Regions from separate parts of the Massilia scottii genome, predicted to be linked through region 1. Evidence: riboswitches for the same ligand, from Rfam matches in the RefSeq annotation. Region 1 holds a riboswitch; the other holds the start of a gene.

Region 1 (7,992 bases):
TGTTGCGGTGGCCTTCGCCGCGCGATTCATGGTAAGCCTTGATCACCAGCAGGCCCGCGTATTCGCCCTGCGAGCCGGCGTTCGGCTGCAGCGACACGGCGGCGTAGCCGGTCAGCGCGCACAGCATCTCTTCCAGCTGGCCGATCATTTCGCGGTAGCCGACCGTTTGCGCGTCCGGCGCGAACGGGTGGATGCTGGAGAATTCGGGCCAGGTGACCGGGATCATTTCGCTGGTCGCGTTGAGCTTCATGGTGCAGGAGCCAAGCGGGATCATGGTGCGGTCCAGCGCCAGGTCCTTGTCGGCCAGGCCGCGCAGGTAGCGCAGCATTTCGTGTTCCGCGTGATAGCGGTTGAAGGTCGGGTGGGTCAGGTAGGTGCTGGTACGGGCCAGCGCTTCCGGATAGGCGTCCTGCGCGCTCGCTTCGATGGCGTCGAAGTCCGGTGAAGCAGGGGAGCTTGAGACGCCCTGGGCGAAAATCGTCCACAGCAGCGCGACGTCTTCGCGGGTGGTGGTTTCGTCGAGCGAGATGCCGACGTGGCTGGCGTCGACCTTGCGCAGGTTCACGCCATGTTCGGTGGCGATCGCGTGCAGTTCGGCCGCGCGCGCGCTCTTGATGGTAAGCGTGTCGAAGTAGGTCTTGTTGACGACCTCGTAGCCGAGCTGGCCGAGCTTGGCGGCCACGATGGCGGTGAAGCGGTGCACGCGGCGGGCGATGCGCTGCAAGCCTTCAGGGCCGTGGTAGACCGCGTACATCGACGCCATCACCGCCAGCAGCACCTGCGCGGTGCAGATGTTGGACGTGGCTTTTTCGCGGCGGATGTGCTGCTCGCGCGTTTGCAGCGCCAGGCGGTACGCCTTGTTGCCCTGGGCGTCGATGGTCACGCCCACCAGGCGGCCGGCCATGCTGCGCTTGAATTCGTCGCGCGTGGCCAGGTAGCCGGCGTGCGGGCCGCCGAAACCGAGCGGCACGCCGAAGCGCTGGCTGTTGCCGACGACGACGTCGCAGCCCCAGTCGCCCGGCGGCGCCAGCAGGGTCAATGCCAGCAGGTCGGCCGCGGCGATCACCATGGCGCCGGCCGCGTGCAGTTTTTCGACGGCGGCGCGGTAGTCGCGCACGTCGCCGTTCACGCCCGGGTACTGGATCAGCACACCGAAGCATGGCTCGGACAGGCCGCCGATGTCGGCCGCCGCGATGGTGCGCACTTCCACGCCGATCGGCTGGGCGCGCGTTTGCACCACTTCCAGCGTTTGCGGCAGCACGTCGTCGGCCACGTAGAACACGTTCGAGGCCGACTTGCCGACGCGCTGGATCAGCGTCATGGCTTCGGCGGCGGCGGTGCCTTCGTCGAGCATCGACGAGTTGGCGATGCCCATGCCGGTCAGGTCGGTGATCATTTGCTGGAAGTTCAGGATCGCTTCCAGGCGGCCTTGCGAAATCTCGGGCTGGTAAGGGGTGTAGGCGGTGTACCAGGCCGGGTTTTCAAAGATATTGCGCAGGATGACGCCCGGCGTATGGCTGTTGAAGTAGCCCTGGCCGATCATCGACTTCATGACCTTGTTCTTGGCGGCCAGCGCCTTGAGTTTGCCCAGCGCAGCCTGTTCCGGCATCGGGTCGAAGAACTGGCCCAGTTCCAGCTTGCTCTTCTTGCGGATGTTGGCGGGCACGATGGCGTCGATCAGCGCCGCGCGCGATGGATAGCCGAGCGTGGCCAGCATGGCTGCCTGTTCGGCGGTGGACGGGCCGATATGGCGCGGAATGAACGAATCGCGTGCTTCGAGTTGGGTCAGGCTGGTGCGGGTCATGGTAGTCGGGGCCGAAAAGAGACTGCCGCCGGCGCTGTCGGATACACAGCGCGGCGGCGAACTGAAAGGAAAAGGCCGCCGGCGGGCGGCGGCCAGGAGTTTTTATTCCGCGGTGGCTTTGCCGTAGGCGGCGGCGTCGAGCAGGCCGTCGATGGCGCCGGCGTCGCTTGGTTTGAGCTTGAACAGCCAGGCCGCGAAGGCGTCGGTATTGATCGAGTCCGGCGCATCGGCGACGGCGTCGTTGACGGCGATGCACTCGCCCGACACCGGTGCGTAGATGTCGCTGGCGGCTTTCACCGATTCGACCACGGCGGCGTCGTCGCCGGCGGTGAAGACCTTGCCCACTTTCGGCAGTTCGACGAAGACGATGTCGCCCAGCGCGTCCTGCGCATATTCGGTGATGCCGACGGTGAGGGTGCCGTCAGCTTCGGCGCGCACCCATTCGTGGGACTCGGTGTATTTCAGGTCGGCTGGGATGTTCATAATGTTTGCTCCAAGAGGTCGCGGTCGATGTTAATGTAAATACTGCTAATAAGTGTGTTGCCCCGATCAGGCAGCGAGGATTTTACCGTTTCGCACGAACGGCAGCTTGACGACGCTGGCGGCGAGCTTTTTGTCGCGGATTTCGACGTGCACGGTGTCGCCCACGGCCACGCCCATCGGCACGCGCGCGAGTGCAATCGCTTCCTGCATGGTCGGGCTGAAGGTGCCGCTGGTGATTTCGCCGGTGGTGCCGTCAGCGGCCACCACTTTCTGGTGGGCGCGCAGGATGCCGCCTTTTTCGCGCAGGATCAGGCCCACGAATTGGAAGTTCTGACCCATCGCCTTGAGCGCGGTCTTGCCGATGAAGTCGCGCTCGGAGACCAGGTCGATGGTCCAGGCCAGGCCGGCGTCGAGCGGGTTGACCGTGTCGTCCATGTCCTGGCCGTACAGGTTCATGCCCGCTTCCAGGCGCAGCGTGTCGCGCGCGCCCAGGCCGGCCGGCTTGACGCCGGCGGCCACCAGCGCATTCCACAGCGCATCGGCCTGGGAAGCAGGGAAGGCCAGTTCAAACCCGTCTTCGCCGGTGTAGCCGGTGCGCGCCACCATCACTTCGCCAAACGCGGTGTCCTTGACGATGACGGCGTTGAACGGCTTGAGTGGCTCGGAAACCGCCTGGGTGGTCGGCAGCACCTGCCACACCCTGGCGCGCGCGTTCGGGCCCTGGACGGCGATCAGCGCCATCGGCGCGTTGCCGTCGCGGCGCTGGGTGATGGTCACGCCGCTTTTGGTGGCCTCGTTCTGGGCGCCGATCCAGGCCACGTCTTTTTCGGCGGTGCCGGCGTTGACGACCAGGCGGAACCAGGTCTCGCTGAAGAAGTAGACGATCAGGTCGTCGATGACGAAGCCCTGCGGATTGAGCATGCACGAATACAGGGCCTTGCCGGCCACCTGCAGCTTGTCGACGTTATTGGCCAGCAGGGAGCGCAGGAAAGGGCGGGCGTTGTCGCCTTCGATATCGACCACGCACATGTGCGACACATCGAACATGCCGACGTCGCCGCGCACGGCCTGGTGTTCTTCGATTTGCGAGCCGTAGTTGACGGGCATGTCCCAGCCGCCGAAATCGACCATCTTGGCGCCGGCGGCGCGGTGTGCGGAATTGAGCGGGGTCGCTTTAAGCGTCATGGAATCCTCAAGGCAGAGTGAATGGGGGTACGACGAGCAGACGTGGAGCGGCTCTTGCCGTCCCTGAATGCTTCGCGCCCCTCTGTCCTTGGTACCTGAGAGATAGCGGATTGAAGTCCGCCTGCCCCTTCGGTGGGCCGCCGGCATGGTGCCGCGGCCGCTCTCCAGAGTTCAGCCGGGGGCGCTGTGCGCCGCCGACCCCTGACCGGTCCTTTTGCCTGAGAGTTTTTGGGTGATGCCCCTTCGGCGGCAGCGTGCGCTGCCCTCTCCCGATCAAGACTGTGGAGGATATGCCAGCAGGGCGTAACTGTCAACCTTGCGGGGGACGTCCGGTAGGGGCGCGCACGAATGAGCTCCCCATTGAAAACCATGCTTGTCCCGATTTGTTAAAATAATTCATCTACTTTGCGAGCACACAGCCATGAGCGAAGAAAAAACGATCCAACAGACCGATGCCTGGTTCACCTTGTCGGGCGATGTGAACAGCGATATGGTGCACCGCGTGTTCGAGGCGGTGTCCGGCATGAGCGAGAACGGCGTCGAAACGGCGCACGTGCTGATCCAGTCGAACGGCGGCTACGTCAGCGACGGGCTGTGCCTGTACAACTTCCTGTCGAATTCGCCGGTCAAGTTCGTCATGTACAACGCGGGGGCGGTGGCGTCGATCGCCGTCATCCTGTTTCTGTCCGGCACGCGGCGCTACGCCAGCGAGACGGCGCGCTTCATGGTGCACAAATCGCATGCGACGGCATCGCCCGGCGCGCGTCCGGATGCGCTCAATATCATCGTCGAAGGCTTGCGCGCCGACGATGCGCGCACTGAATCGATTTTGCGCAAGCACATCGAGCTGCTGCCGGAGCAGTGGGCGATTCACCAGTATTCCGACCTGCACCTGACCGCGCGCGATGCCAAGATCGCCCGCGTGATCAATGACGTGGCCGACTTTGCGCCGCCGAAGGGCGTTCGCATTCGCAATATCTGAACCAGCGAACCTGGCGTCCTGACCGGCCGTGCCGGCAGCGACGGCGGGTAACGGCGCGCGGTCAAAAAAAGAGCCTGTCAACGGCCGGGCCGGTGCAGACTCTTTCTATTGCTTCCTGTTTAAATAGTGCATGGCGCCGCCCGGAAACCCGGCGACGCCCGCGTCATGCTAGCGATCAGCGTTTGTCGCCGCCGCTTTTGTTGCCGCTGCCGCTGCTGCTGCCGGAATTCGATCCCGACTGCTTGTTGCCCGAACCCGAACCGGACTGTTTCGAGCCACTGTCCTTGTCGTCATTCTTATGGCTTTGACGGCCGGCTTCCACGTGCTGCTCATGGGTGCCGCCCTGGGTGCCGCCGCCGGAGCGCGAACCGCTGCCGGAACCTTGCGAGCCCGATTGCTTGTTCGAGCTGGAACTATCGCTTTGCTTGTTGCCCTGACCGCTTTTCTGATTCGAGTTCATGTTCATTCCTTTTGAAAGTTTGAAAATGTCGTGCTCTCCGGTGATGCTGAAGAGGCGCTCTCTTCAGCGTTTCCGGTGACATCATCATGCGAGCCGCACCGTTGAAGAGGTATCGGAATTCACCTTGCACTCGTGTAGGAGTAGTTCCTATAGGATTGCAATTAATGCAGCGAAGAAATCACTTGCTGGCATACGCTTGGTGACGCACGCTCAGCGGCGTGGCGGCGCCTGTCCCGCGCGGGCCGCCTCGACCGCGGCGTTGACGGCGAGGATGGTGGTCTGGAAGGCGACGGCGTCGATAATTCGGCTCAGCCGGGCCAGCCGTGCCGCCGCATCGCCAGCACCTGCGGTCCGTGGCGCCGGCAAGGCGCGCGCCGCGTCGGGCTCGCCGCGCATGGCGAGCCCGGCGCCGGACTGCGCGCTGCGCTCGATGGCGCGCACGATCAGCCCGTTGCCCGCCACCGTCAACGTCGCCGCGCCAGCCTTGCGCCGCACCTGTGCGGGAGGCGCAACCATCGCTGCCTTGATCCACAGCCCCAGCAGCACGGCCCCGGCCGCGTTGGCGCTTATGCAAAACCAGACCCACAGGCGGGCCGCGGCGTAATCGGCCTCGGCGCGCGCCGCGGCGTCGTCGAGCATGATGCCGGTCAAGGGGCCCCAACGATCGCCTAAACTTTGGACCGCAGGTGCCGTTACCGCTTTCATCTGTTCAAGCTGACTCAGCAGTACAATGGACAGCCAGACGCCCAGCCCGACCAGGACGGCAAAGCCCAGGGACAGGGTGAGCTTGAGATCGCGGCGGCGGATCGTTATCATGGCTAGTCCTCAAGAAATAAATTGCCGTGTGGAATTGTAATTATGTTAGAGAAACTTTTTATTTAGGGTTTGTTTTTCATCAACAGTCCAAATGACGAAAATTGGCTTTTGCTTTAGGGAAAAGCAAGAATGGTCATGAAAATAAGGCGCTTGAACAAAAAATAACGCTTTGTTTCAAATTTTCCCGTTGCCAGTCGGCAATAATGTGAGAGAATGTTTGTTATGGCAAAAGATCTCTAACCCCCCAACGAGCAGACAATGGCTCCACCTTCACCATCCGCCGCAGCAAGGAAGACTGGTCCGTCGCGCCACGAGCTGTTGGAGGCGCTGGTCGTGACCGTGACCAAGCATGCCAACGACCACTTGATGGCCGTGGCGACGCGTCTCGTTGCGGCGTTGCTTGATGTGACCGACCCGGCGCTCGATGCACGCGCCGTGTTTCAGCGGGTCAAGTCGGGGAATCTGCTAAAAAACAACACCTACGCCTTCTTTCATGTCGCTGCCGCCGGCATCGGGCGCGCCATGCGTGCCGAGGTCGACGTACTGTTGCCGCCGCTTAAAAAATCCGCGATGGCCTTGCCCGCCACGCTGGAACTGGTTCCCTACGAGGAAATGGACAGCCGCGTCGCTTTCGACGCCATCAGCCGTCCCTTCGAAATGCAGTACGCGACCCAGATCGCCACCCTCAATGTGCGCCTCGGCTTCCTGCTCGAACGCGACGTGCTGCGCATCAGCCAGAATCCCTTCCGTCCCGAAATGTTCCTGTCGGCCCTGCAGCAAGCCTGGCGCGAGTTCGAGCCGGACGAGGAAGCCCACGGGCTGATCCTGCCGATGCTGCGCCCGTCGCTGCTGTTCGACTTTGCGCCGATGTACGACGCGCTGTGCGACCTGTTGATGAACAAGGGTATCCAGCCCGGCTCGGTGGACGCCTTCAAGATCAAGAAAACCGAAAGCGCGGCCGCGGCCAAGAAAGCGCGCGCCAGCGGCCAGGCCGAACTGGCCAAGCAGTTGCGCCAGTTCCTGCGCGACGACGATGATGCGCCGGCGGCCGCGTCCGCCTTCGACATCCCGATGATTCCCGACCTGCCGGCCATGGCGCCATCGGCCGGCGGCTGGCGTCCGAGCGGCGCCGCCGCCTTCCAGGGCGCGCCAGGCGGCGACGCGGGCGAGGCCAGCGTGCCGGCCGCGCCGTGGCATGGCGGCCCGGCGCACCAGGGCGGCGGGCCGGGGCAGGGCAGCCACGCCGCGGGCGGCTTCGCGCCGGCCCAGTTTGCGGGCGGCGGCGGCATTGCCGCGGGCGGCTTCGGCCAGGCCATGGATGGCGGCCAGGTGATGGTTCCCGCTTCCCTGCTCGAAGTGCTCAAGGGCTTGCAGGGCCGCATGCCGGAACAATTCAGCAACGTGGCGCCGACCCCGGCCGAGGCGCAGGCGGGCAATGTGTTTTATTTGCCGCGCTTGAAGGAAAGCATTCCAAAAGGATCACTGTCGCGCGGCGATGAAAGCACCATCGACCTGCTGTCGAAGATTTTCGAGACGGTCTTCCTCGATCCGAACATTCCGAAAGATTCGCGCGACCTGATCCAGTCGCTGCAAATTCCGGTGCTCAAGGCGGCGCTGGCCGACAAGAATTTCTTCTTTGAGGAAACGCACCCGGCGCGCCGCATGATCGACCTGATGTCGACCATGGGCCTGGAGCAGCGCTCCGGCCCGGACGATCCGCTGTTCCAGGTCATGCAGCGCGGCGTGGAGCGGGTCGGGCGCGACCAGGACGACGGCGGCGCGCCGGCCGACGTGTTCTCGGAAGTGGTGGCCGAGCTCGAAGAAACCATCAAGGCCGAGGAAACGGCGGCCGCGACCGCCATCGCGGCGCCGATCGCCGCGGCCTTGCGCCAGGAAAAAGTCACCGCCGCCACCCGTTCGGCCAGGAGCGCGGTCGCCGCGCGGGTCGGCAGCGGGCAGGTCGTGGCCATGCTGGAGACCTTCCTCGAAAACAAGTGGACCTCCGTCATGACGGTCGCCTACAGCGTCGAGGACGACAAGCCCGGCGCGGTCGGCAATGCCACCAAGACGATGGATGAGCTGATCTGGAGCGTCAAGCCGAAGATCACGCACGAACAGCGGCGCGACCTGATCGGCAAGCTGCCGAGCCTGCTGGCCACCCTGAACAAATGGCTCGACGTCATCAAGTGGCAAGATGCCGACCGCATCCAGTTCTTCGCCGACCTGGCGGAGTGCCACGCTTCAATCGTGCGCGCTCCGCTC
Region 2 (7,992 bases), on a different contig from region 1:
GCCCAGCGCTTTTCGCGCGAGCAAGCCGAAGGCGTGGCGTTCCTCAAGTCCGGCATCGCCACCCGCAACGCCCGCTTCAACACCATGATCGACGAGATCGAGCGCGTCGCCATCAAGTCGCGCGCGCCCATGCTGCTGATGGGCCCGACCGGCGCCGGCAAATCCTTCCTCGCGCGCCGCGTGTACGAACTGAAGAAAACACGCCACCAGCTCGACGGCAAATTCATCGAGCTCAACTGCGCCACCCTGCACGGCGACGGCGCCGCCTCGACCCTGTTCGGCCACGTCAAAGGTTCCTTCACGGGCGCCGCCGCCGACCGGCCGGGCTTGCTGCGCAGCGCGCACAAGGGCTTGCTGTTCCTCGACGAAATCGGCGAGCTGGGGCCGGATGAACAGGCAATGCTGCTCAAGGCCATCGAAGAAAAGCGCTTTCATCCGGTCGGCAGCGACAGCGAAGTACAGAGCGACTTCCAGCTCATCGCCGGCACCAACCGGGATCTGGCCAGCGACGTGGTGGCCGGGCGCTTCCGCGAAGACTTGTACGCCCGCATCAATTTGTGGACCTACGCCCTGCCCGGCCTGGTCGACCGGCCCGAGGACATCGAACCCAACCTGGTCTACCAGTTGAACCAGTTCAGCCAGGAGTACGGCCAGATGGTGCGCTTCAACAAGGAAGCACGCGAGCGCTACATGCGCTTCGCGATGTCGCCCGAGGCGGTCTGGGCCGGCAACTTCCGCGACCTGTCGGCCTCGGTGACAAGGATGGCCACCTTGGCCGAAGCCGGCGGCATTTCGGAAAGCATCGTCAGCGCCGAAGTGGCCCGGCTGCAAAAACTGTGGCACCACTACACGCGCGCCCCAAGCGCGGCCGAGGTCGATCTGGCCGAACTGATGGGTGACGAGGCCGCCGCCGGCCTCGACCTGTTCGACGCCATGCAACTGGCCGCCGTGGTCAAGGTATGCCGCCAGTCGGTTACCTTGTCGGATGCGGGACGCAAACTGTTTGCCGTCTCGCGCAGCGCCAAAAGCAAACCGAACGATGCCGACCGCCTGAAGAAATTCCTGGCGCGCTTTTCGCTCGAATGGGACCAGGTTTGCGGCAAATCGTAAAGCGAGCGCTCTGTCGGTATTGTCGAGGAAACAACGCCTATCACTAAAAATGGTTGTATTGACGTCATTTTCTGCGGTATTCTGCATACATATGCTTACAGCATATTTAGCGCAATGCTAAGGCGTTATCGGGAGAGTCTGTCGGTTACAAGCTGGTCTTGTATGCCGGCGGCGCCGAAGGAGCAACCGCCCCGGAATCTCTCAGGCAAAAGGACCGATAACCCATTTGAACTCTGAAGAGCCACCGGAAGTCGTCATCCGGTGCACCGAAGGAGCAAACCGGCCACGCATCGCGCGTTGCCGGTGAATCTCTCAGGTCCAGCACAGAGGGGGTAACCGACGCGCACCAGCGCGCGGACTCCCTATCTGACGTTTCTGGAACCCGGACCACACATGAAAACCATTGCAGTAATTGGCGGCGGCATCACCGGCGTCACGACCGCTTACGCCCTGGCGAAACGTGGCTTTGCCACGACCCTGCTGGAAAAACATCGCTACGCGGCGATGGAAACCTCGTTCGCCAACGGCGGCCAGCTGTCGGCCTCCAACGCGGAAGTGTGGAACCACCGCTCCACCATGCTCAAGGGCCTGAAGTGGATGTTCCGGCGCGACGCCCCGCTGCTGGTCAACCCCAAGCCGAGCTGGCACAAGCTGTCGTGGTTCGCCGAATTTGCCGCCGCCATTCCCCACTACCGCCGCAACACCGTCGAAACGGCGCGCCTGGCGATTGCGGCGCGCGAGCACCTGTTTGCGTGGGCCGAGGCCGAGAACATCGACTTCGACGTCAAGCGCGAAGGCATCCTGCACATCTACCGCGACAAGGCCGGCTTCGAGCACGCCGCCACGGTCAGCAAGATGCTGGCGGCCGGCGGCCTGGCGCGCCGCGCGGTAACGCCAGGCGAAATGCGCGGCATCGAACCGACCCTGGCGGGCGACTACTACGGCGGCTTTTTCACCGACAGCGACGCCACCGGCGACATCCACAAATTCACCACCGGTCTTGCCGCCGCCGCCCGCCGCAACGGCGTGGACTGCCGCTACGGCATGCAGATCGGCGCCGTGCGCACCGACGGCCGCCACGCCCACGTCACCCTGGGCGACGGCGAGCGCACCCAGACCGAGACCTACGACGGCGTCGTCATCTGCGCCGGCACCGCCAGCCGCGCCCTGGCCGCAAGCCTGGGCGACCGGGTCAACATCTACCCGGTGAAAGGCTACTCGATCACGGTCAACCTGCCTGATGCCGCCAGCCAGGCCGCCGCGCCCACCGTCAGCCTGCTCGACGACGCCACCAAACTGGTGACCAGCCGCCTGGGAGTCGATCGCTTCCGCGTGGCCGGCACGGCCGAATTCAACGGCTTTAACCGCGACATCCGCGACGACCGGATTCGCCCGCTGATCGACTGGGTGCATGAATGCTTCCCGGGCGTGAGCACGCGCAGCGTGATTCCGTGGGCCGGCTTGCGGCCGATGATGCCGACCATGCTGCCGCGCGTCGGCCGCGGCAAATCGCCCTGCGTCTTCTACAACACGGGGCACGGGCATCTGGGCTGGACCCTGTCGGCCGTCACCGCCGACATGATCGGCGACTTGATGCACCGTTCCCTCGATTTTCCAACGCACTGACGACGTGCGTTGACACCGGTGTCCGGCATGCGTGCATGCCGTTGTTGTTGCAGCACTCACCCCGTTTGGACAGGCGGGGTTCTTGTATCAATCTATGTGAGGAGAAGTCAATAATGCAAACAAAAATGCTCTCAGCCCGCACCATGCTCGCCGCCCTGCTGTGCGGCGCCAGCCTGGCCCTGGCCGGCGCGCCTGCAATGGCCCAGTCGGATGGAACCAGCACCTTCAAAGCGGTGCCAAAGCGCGCCGCGGCGGCGGCGCAAGCGGCGGCCCAGCGCGACCTGGCCCAATTCGTCACGCACCAGATGCAGCAGCGCGGCACCAGCGGCACGCCGGTCGACTTCCCGCTTGAAATCAACGACATGCAGGATCTGAAGGACGCGAAGATCGGCTACGGCTTCCCGGTCTACACGATCGATCCGAACGAACTGCTGGCAGGACGCGGCAGCATGAAGCAGATGGCCAAGGCCACCGGCCAGTGGCGCTTCGTGATTTTGCTGAACCAGCGCCCGATCGGCATGGCGACGGTGGAGCTCAACAACGGGAACTACGAAACGGTCGCCTATGGCGCCGCCGTGCTGGCGAAGGATGTGGATGCGTCGATGGGCTACTACGGCGATGCCGCGAGATCCAATGTGCGCTTCGTGCGCATCTTCCAGGCGCGCTCGGACCTGCTCGAAGTGGTTGGCCGCGAAGATGGCCGCACGCGCTACGCGCCATTGCATTCGGCGCGCGAATCGCTGCTGATGCAGCAGCGTTCCGTCAAGGAAGGCAAGGCCAGCGAAGCGCTGATGGAAGAGGCAGACATCCTGCAGCCGTTGCGCAGCGTGGTCAAGCAAACCATGGACGCCTCGAAGTAAGCCCGGCATCGGCTACACCATCCTTAGAACGAATCAGGAGATAACATGAATACAAATATCAAAAAGCTCGTCGTCGGTGCTTCGCTTTTACTGGCGCTGCCAGCGGCCATGGCCCAATGGCGCACGCTCGCCGTTCCGCTGACGACCCAGGAACACAGCCAGTGGTGCTGGTCCGCCTCGAGCAAGGCGATCCTGAACTTCTACAAGAAGACACCGAGCCAGTGCCAGATCGTGAACTGGGCGTTCGGATTGAACTACGCCTGCGGGAACACCTACTTCAACTGGAACAGCTACGCCAACCAGCCGAACAATATGTACGGCTCCAACGGCAGCGTGCAAAACATCCTGAAAGCATGGGGCGTGGCAAACGGCGCGTACAGCGTCGCCTCGTCATGGAACAGTGTGGTGGCCGACATCAACGCCAACCGCCCGTTCGTGATGCGCTACGGCTGGAGCAACGGCGGCGGCCACATCATGGTGGGACGCGGCTACGCGACGACCAATGGCGTAAACTACGTGTACATCATGGACCCGTGGCCGGGTGAAGGCCAGACCTACCGCACCTACAACTCCGCCGTATCGGCGTCCGATCACCGCTGGACGCATACCCAGCGCATGAGCATCAACGGTCCGATCTAACCGGTCTGCATTGCAAAACCGGGGCTCAGGTGCCCCGGTTTTGCAAGTGTCTCCATTCGCAAGTGCTTGACCCTCTCGCTGCGTGACGGTTTACCATCTTGCAATTGGAGAAACCGGCATGCTACTGAAAATAGGACAACTGGCGCGGCGCAGCGGCTTGAGCGTGCGCGCCCTGCGCCATTACGACGATATCGCCTTGCTGACACCGTCGGCCCGCTCCGACAACGGCTACCGCCTGTACGACAGCGCGGACGTCGCCCGGCTGTATCGCATCCAGGCACTGCGCCGTCTCGACCTGTCGCTGACACAGATCCAGGCCATGCTGGCCGATGGCGGTGCCAGCCTGCCACAAGTGGTGGAGCAGCAGATTGCGTCGCTCGAACGCCAGATCGCACAAGCATCGGCCCTGCACGGCCATCTGCGCGACTTGCAGGCGCAGCTCGCCGAGCGCCATGAACCATCGATGGACAACTGGCTGGCCGCCCTCGAACGCATGGCCGCCAGCGCGCGCTATTTCACCGACGCCGAACTGCATACACTGACAACGCGGCGCCAGCAACGCAGCGGCGACAACGCGCACTTGACGTCCACGCTGCATGATCTCATGGGCCGGGGCGTTAAACCGGACAGTCTTGAAGCGGGCGCACTCGCGCAATGCTGGATCGCCGCCCTGCTCGACGACGTGGGCGGCGACGAGGCCATGCTGATGAAGCTCTACGCCATGAACTGGAACGAACCCACCCTGCATATGCTCAGTGGCGTCGACCGCACGGCGATGCAGTTCATCTCGCACGCCATGGCGCACCGGCGCCTGGCCATCTACGCCGCCTACTGCAGCGAGGCCGAGACGGTCCTGCTGCGCCAGCACTACGTCAGGCAAACCGACGCCTGGCCCATTCTCATCTGCGCCATGCGCGAGCACCTGGCCCAAGACACGCCGCCCGCCAGCGCCGAAGTGCAAGCGCTGGCGCGCCAGTGGCAGGCGCTGTCGCTGGCCAAGGCGGCGGGCGACCCCGCGCTCCAGGCCAAGCTGCGTCACGCCTTCGAGCAGGAGAGCGAGCTGCGCATCGGCTCCGGCATCGATGCGCCGCTGATCGCTTACGTCCGCCAAGCCCTGCAAAGTCTCTGAACTCACCAAGGAATCACCATGTCAGGCCATTTCTTTAGCGGGAACTACGCTCCCCTGGACACCGAATGCGACATCGACGCTCTGCCGGTTCGGGGCGCGCTGCCGCCGCAGCTGCGCGGTGCGCTGTACCGCGTCGGACCGAACCCCCGGTTCGCGCCGCGCGACGACCGCTATCACTGGTTCTCCGGCGACGGCATGGTGCATGCCTTCTTTATTGGCGACGGCAAGGTCGCCTATGCCAACCGCTGGGCGCGCACGCCGAAATGGCAGCTCGAAGACAATGCCGGCCGCGCCCTGTTCGGCACCTTCGGCAACCCGGCCACCAGCGACCCGTCGGTCCACGGCAAAAACAGCGGCACCGCCAACACCAGCATGGTGTGGCACGGCGGGCGCCTGTTTGCGCTGGAAGAATCGCACCAGCCGTTTGAAATCGATCCGCACACGCTGGCGTCAAAAGGGCACCAGGATTTCGGCGGCGCCGTGGACAAGCGCTTCACCGCGCACCCCAAGGCCGATCCGGCCACCGGCGAGCTGCACTTCTTCGCCTACCTGCCCGACAGCCCGGGTGAACCCAACATGCTGTACGGCGTCCTCGATGCGCGCTGCAAGGTAAGCACGCTCGAACCCTTCCGCGCGCCTTACGCGAGCATGATGCACGACTTCATGCTGACCGAACGCCACGTGCTGTTTCCGGTCACGCCGCTGACCATCAGCGTGGAACGCGCCATGAAAGGACTGCCCCTGTTTGCGTGGGAAGCGGACAGGCGCAGCTACGTCGGCATCGGCGTGCGCGGGCAGCCGATGGACACGCTGCGCTGGTTCGCCAGCGATGCCTGCCACGTATTCCATGTGATGAATGCCTGGGACGATGGCGGCCGCATCGTGGCCTACGTGATGGAGTCGGACACCGCACCGGGCATGCCCAACGCCGACGGCTCCCGGGGCGACCCGGCCGGGATGGCGGCGCGCCTGTGCCGCTGGACGTTCGATCTGGAGAGCGATGGCGACGGCTTCGAGCGCACCGTCCTCGACGACCTGGCGGCCGAATTTCCGCGCATCGACGAGCGCTACAACGGGCGCCGCAACCGCGTCGGTTTTTACTGCTGCCACAGCCGGCAGCGTATCAGGAGCGATTCGGAGAGTGTGCTGTACGACGCGCTGGCCTGCTTCAACTTTGCGTCGGGCACGCGCCAGCTATATACACTGCCGGCCGGCGATGTCATCTCCGAACCGGTATTCGTCGCGCGCTCGGCGCAGTCGTCCGAAGGCGACGGCTGGCTGCTGGCGGTCGCGTGGCGCGCGCAGGAAGGCCGCAGCGACCTGCTGGTGATCGACGCCGCCGACGTGGCGGCCGGCCCCGTCGCGACGGTATGCCTGCCGCACCGGATACCGTTCGGCTTTCACGGCAGCTGGCGCGCCAGAGACTGATTTACAGACCGTCGAAGTTGGCCGGGCGCTTGGCCAGGAACGCCTGCATGCCTTCCTTCTGCGCCGGCGTGCCGAACGCCGCGTGGAAGTAGCGGCGCTCGTAGCGCACGCCTTCGGTCAGCGTGGTCTCGAACGCGCGGTTGACGCTATCCTTGATCGCCATCGCCACCGTTACCGACATCGAGGCGATCGTGGTGGCCGCGGCCAGCGCTTCTTCCATCACCTTGTCCGCCGCGACCACGCGCGATACCAAACCGGTGCGCTCCGCTTCGGCCGCATCAATCATGCGCGCCGTGAGCAGCATGTCCATGGCCTTGGCCTTGCCGATGGTGCGCGGCAGGCGCTGCGTGCCGCCGGCGCCGGGGGTGACGCCGACCTTGATTTCAGGCTGGCCGAATTTGGCGGTGTCCGCCGCGATCAGGAAATCGCACATCATGGCCAGCTCGCAGCCGCCGCCCAGGCAAAAGCCCTGCACCACGCCGATGACGGGTTTGCGCACATTGAGGATGTGTTCCCAGTTACGGCCGATGTAGTTGCCGCCGTACGTGTCGCCGTAGTCGTAGTCGACCATCGCCGCGATGTCGGCGCCGGCCGCAAAGGCTTTTTCGCTGCCGGTCAGGATGATGCAGCCGATACTGCTGTCGGCGTCGAACTTGTACAGCGCGTCGCCCAGTTCGTCCATCATGTTGTCGTTCAGGGCGTTGAGCGCCTTTGGACGGTTCAGGCGAATCACGGCTACTTTGCCGTGGGTCTCGATCAGCAGGTCTGCATAGTTCATGGAATCCTCATTAAAAAAGCGTGGAGTAATGTGCGATTGTAGCGAATCCGCGGCTGCATCAGGGTTTGGGCAACAGCACCCAGAGCTGGCCGCGCTGCTTCATGCGGCCGGCATTTTCCATCGCCTCGTAGCCGAAGCCGAAAAAGAAGTCGGCCCGCACCGCGCCGCGAATGGCACCGCCGGTATCCTGCCCCATCACCAGGCGCTGCATCGGCACGTCGCTGCCCGATTCGGTGGTGGCCAGGTAAATCGGCGCGCCGAGCGGCAGCAACGTGGGGTCGATCGCGACCGAACGCGCAGGCGTCAATGCCACGCCCAGCGCGCCCTTGGGCCCGACCGACGGATCGGGCAGGCGCTCTTCGCGGAAGAAAATGAAGCTCGGGTTGGCGTTGAACAGTTCCTGGCGCCGCTCGGGGTGCGCG

Evidence for each region. Region 1 has a riboswitch for glycine ahead of gcvT (glycine cleavage system aminomethyltransferase GcvT). Riboswitches for the same ligand answer to the same signal wherever they lie in the genome.
Region 2: it holds a riboswitch for glycine, as region 1 does, so the genes downstream of both, RBA41_RS25620 (D-amino acid dehydrogenase) here and gcvT (glycine cleavage system aminomethyltransferase GcvT) in region 1, are expected to answer to the same signal.

What each region holds. Positions count from the first base shown of each region.
Region 1 covers NZ_JAVCWM010000002.1:145,681-153,672, forward strand. The annotation lists gene gcvP (aminomethyl-transferring glycine dehydrogenase) at 1-1,804, opposite strand, end outside; gene gcvH (glycine cleavage system protein GcvH) at 1,907-2,287, opposite strand; gene gcvT (glycine cleavage system aminomethyltransferase GcvT) at 2,354-3,472, opposite strand; glycine riboswitch at 3,545-3,650, opposite strand; glycine riboswitch at 3,669-3,754, opposite strand; gene RBA41_RS03030 (ATP-dependent Clp protease proteolytic subunit) at 3,894-4,454, shown strand; gene RBA41_RS03035 (hypothetical protein) at 4,630-4,914, opposite strand; gene RBA41_RS03040 (methyl-accepting chemotaxis protein) at 5,125-5,730, opposite strand; gene RBA41_RS03045 (DUF1631 family protein) at 5,989-7,992, shown strand, end outside.
Region 2 covers NZ_JAVCWM010000023.1:102,352-110,343, reverse strand. The annotation lists gene rtcR (RNA repair transcriptional activator RtcR) at 1-1,110, shown strand, start outside; glycine riboswitch at 1,230-1,337, shown strand; glycine riboswitch at 1,338-1,447, shown strand; gene RBA41_RS25620 (D-amino acid dehydrogenase) at 1,504-2,736, shown strand; gene RBA41_RS25615 (hypothetical protein) at 2,862-3,596, shown strand; gene RBA41_RS25610 (C39 family peptidase) at 3,642-4,235, shown strand; gene RBA41_RS25605 (MerR family transcriptional regulator) at 4,354-5,364, shown strand; gene RBA41_RS25600 (carotenoid oxygenase family protein) at 5,383-6,792, shown strand; gene RBA41_RS25595 (enoyl-CoA hydratase) at 6,794-7,570, opposite strand; gene mltA (murein transglycosylase A) at 7,629-7,992, opposite strand, start outside.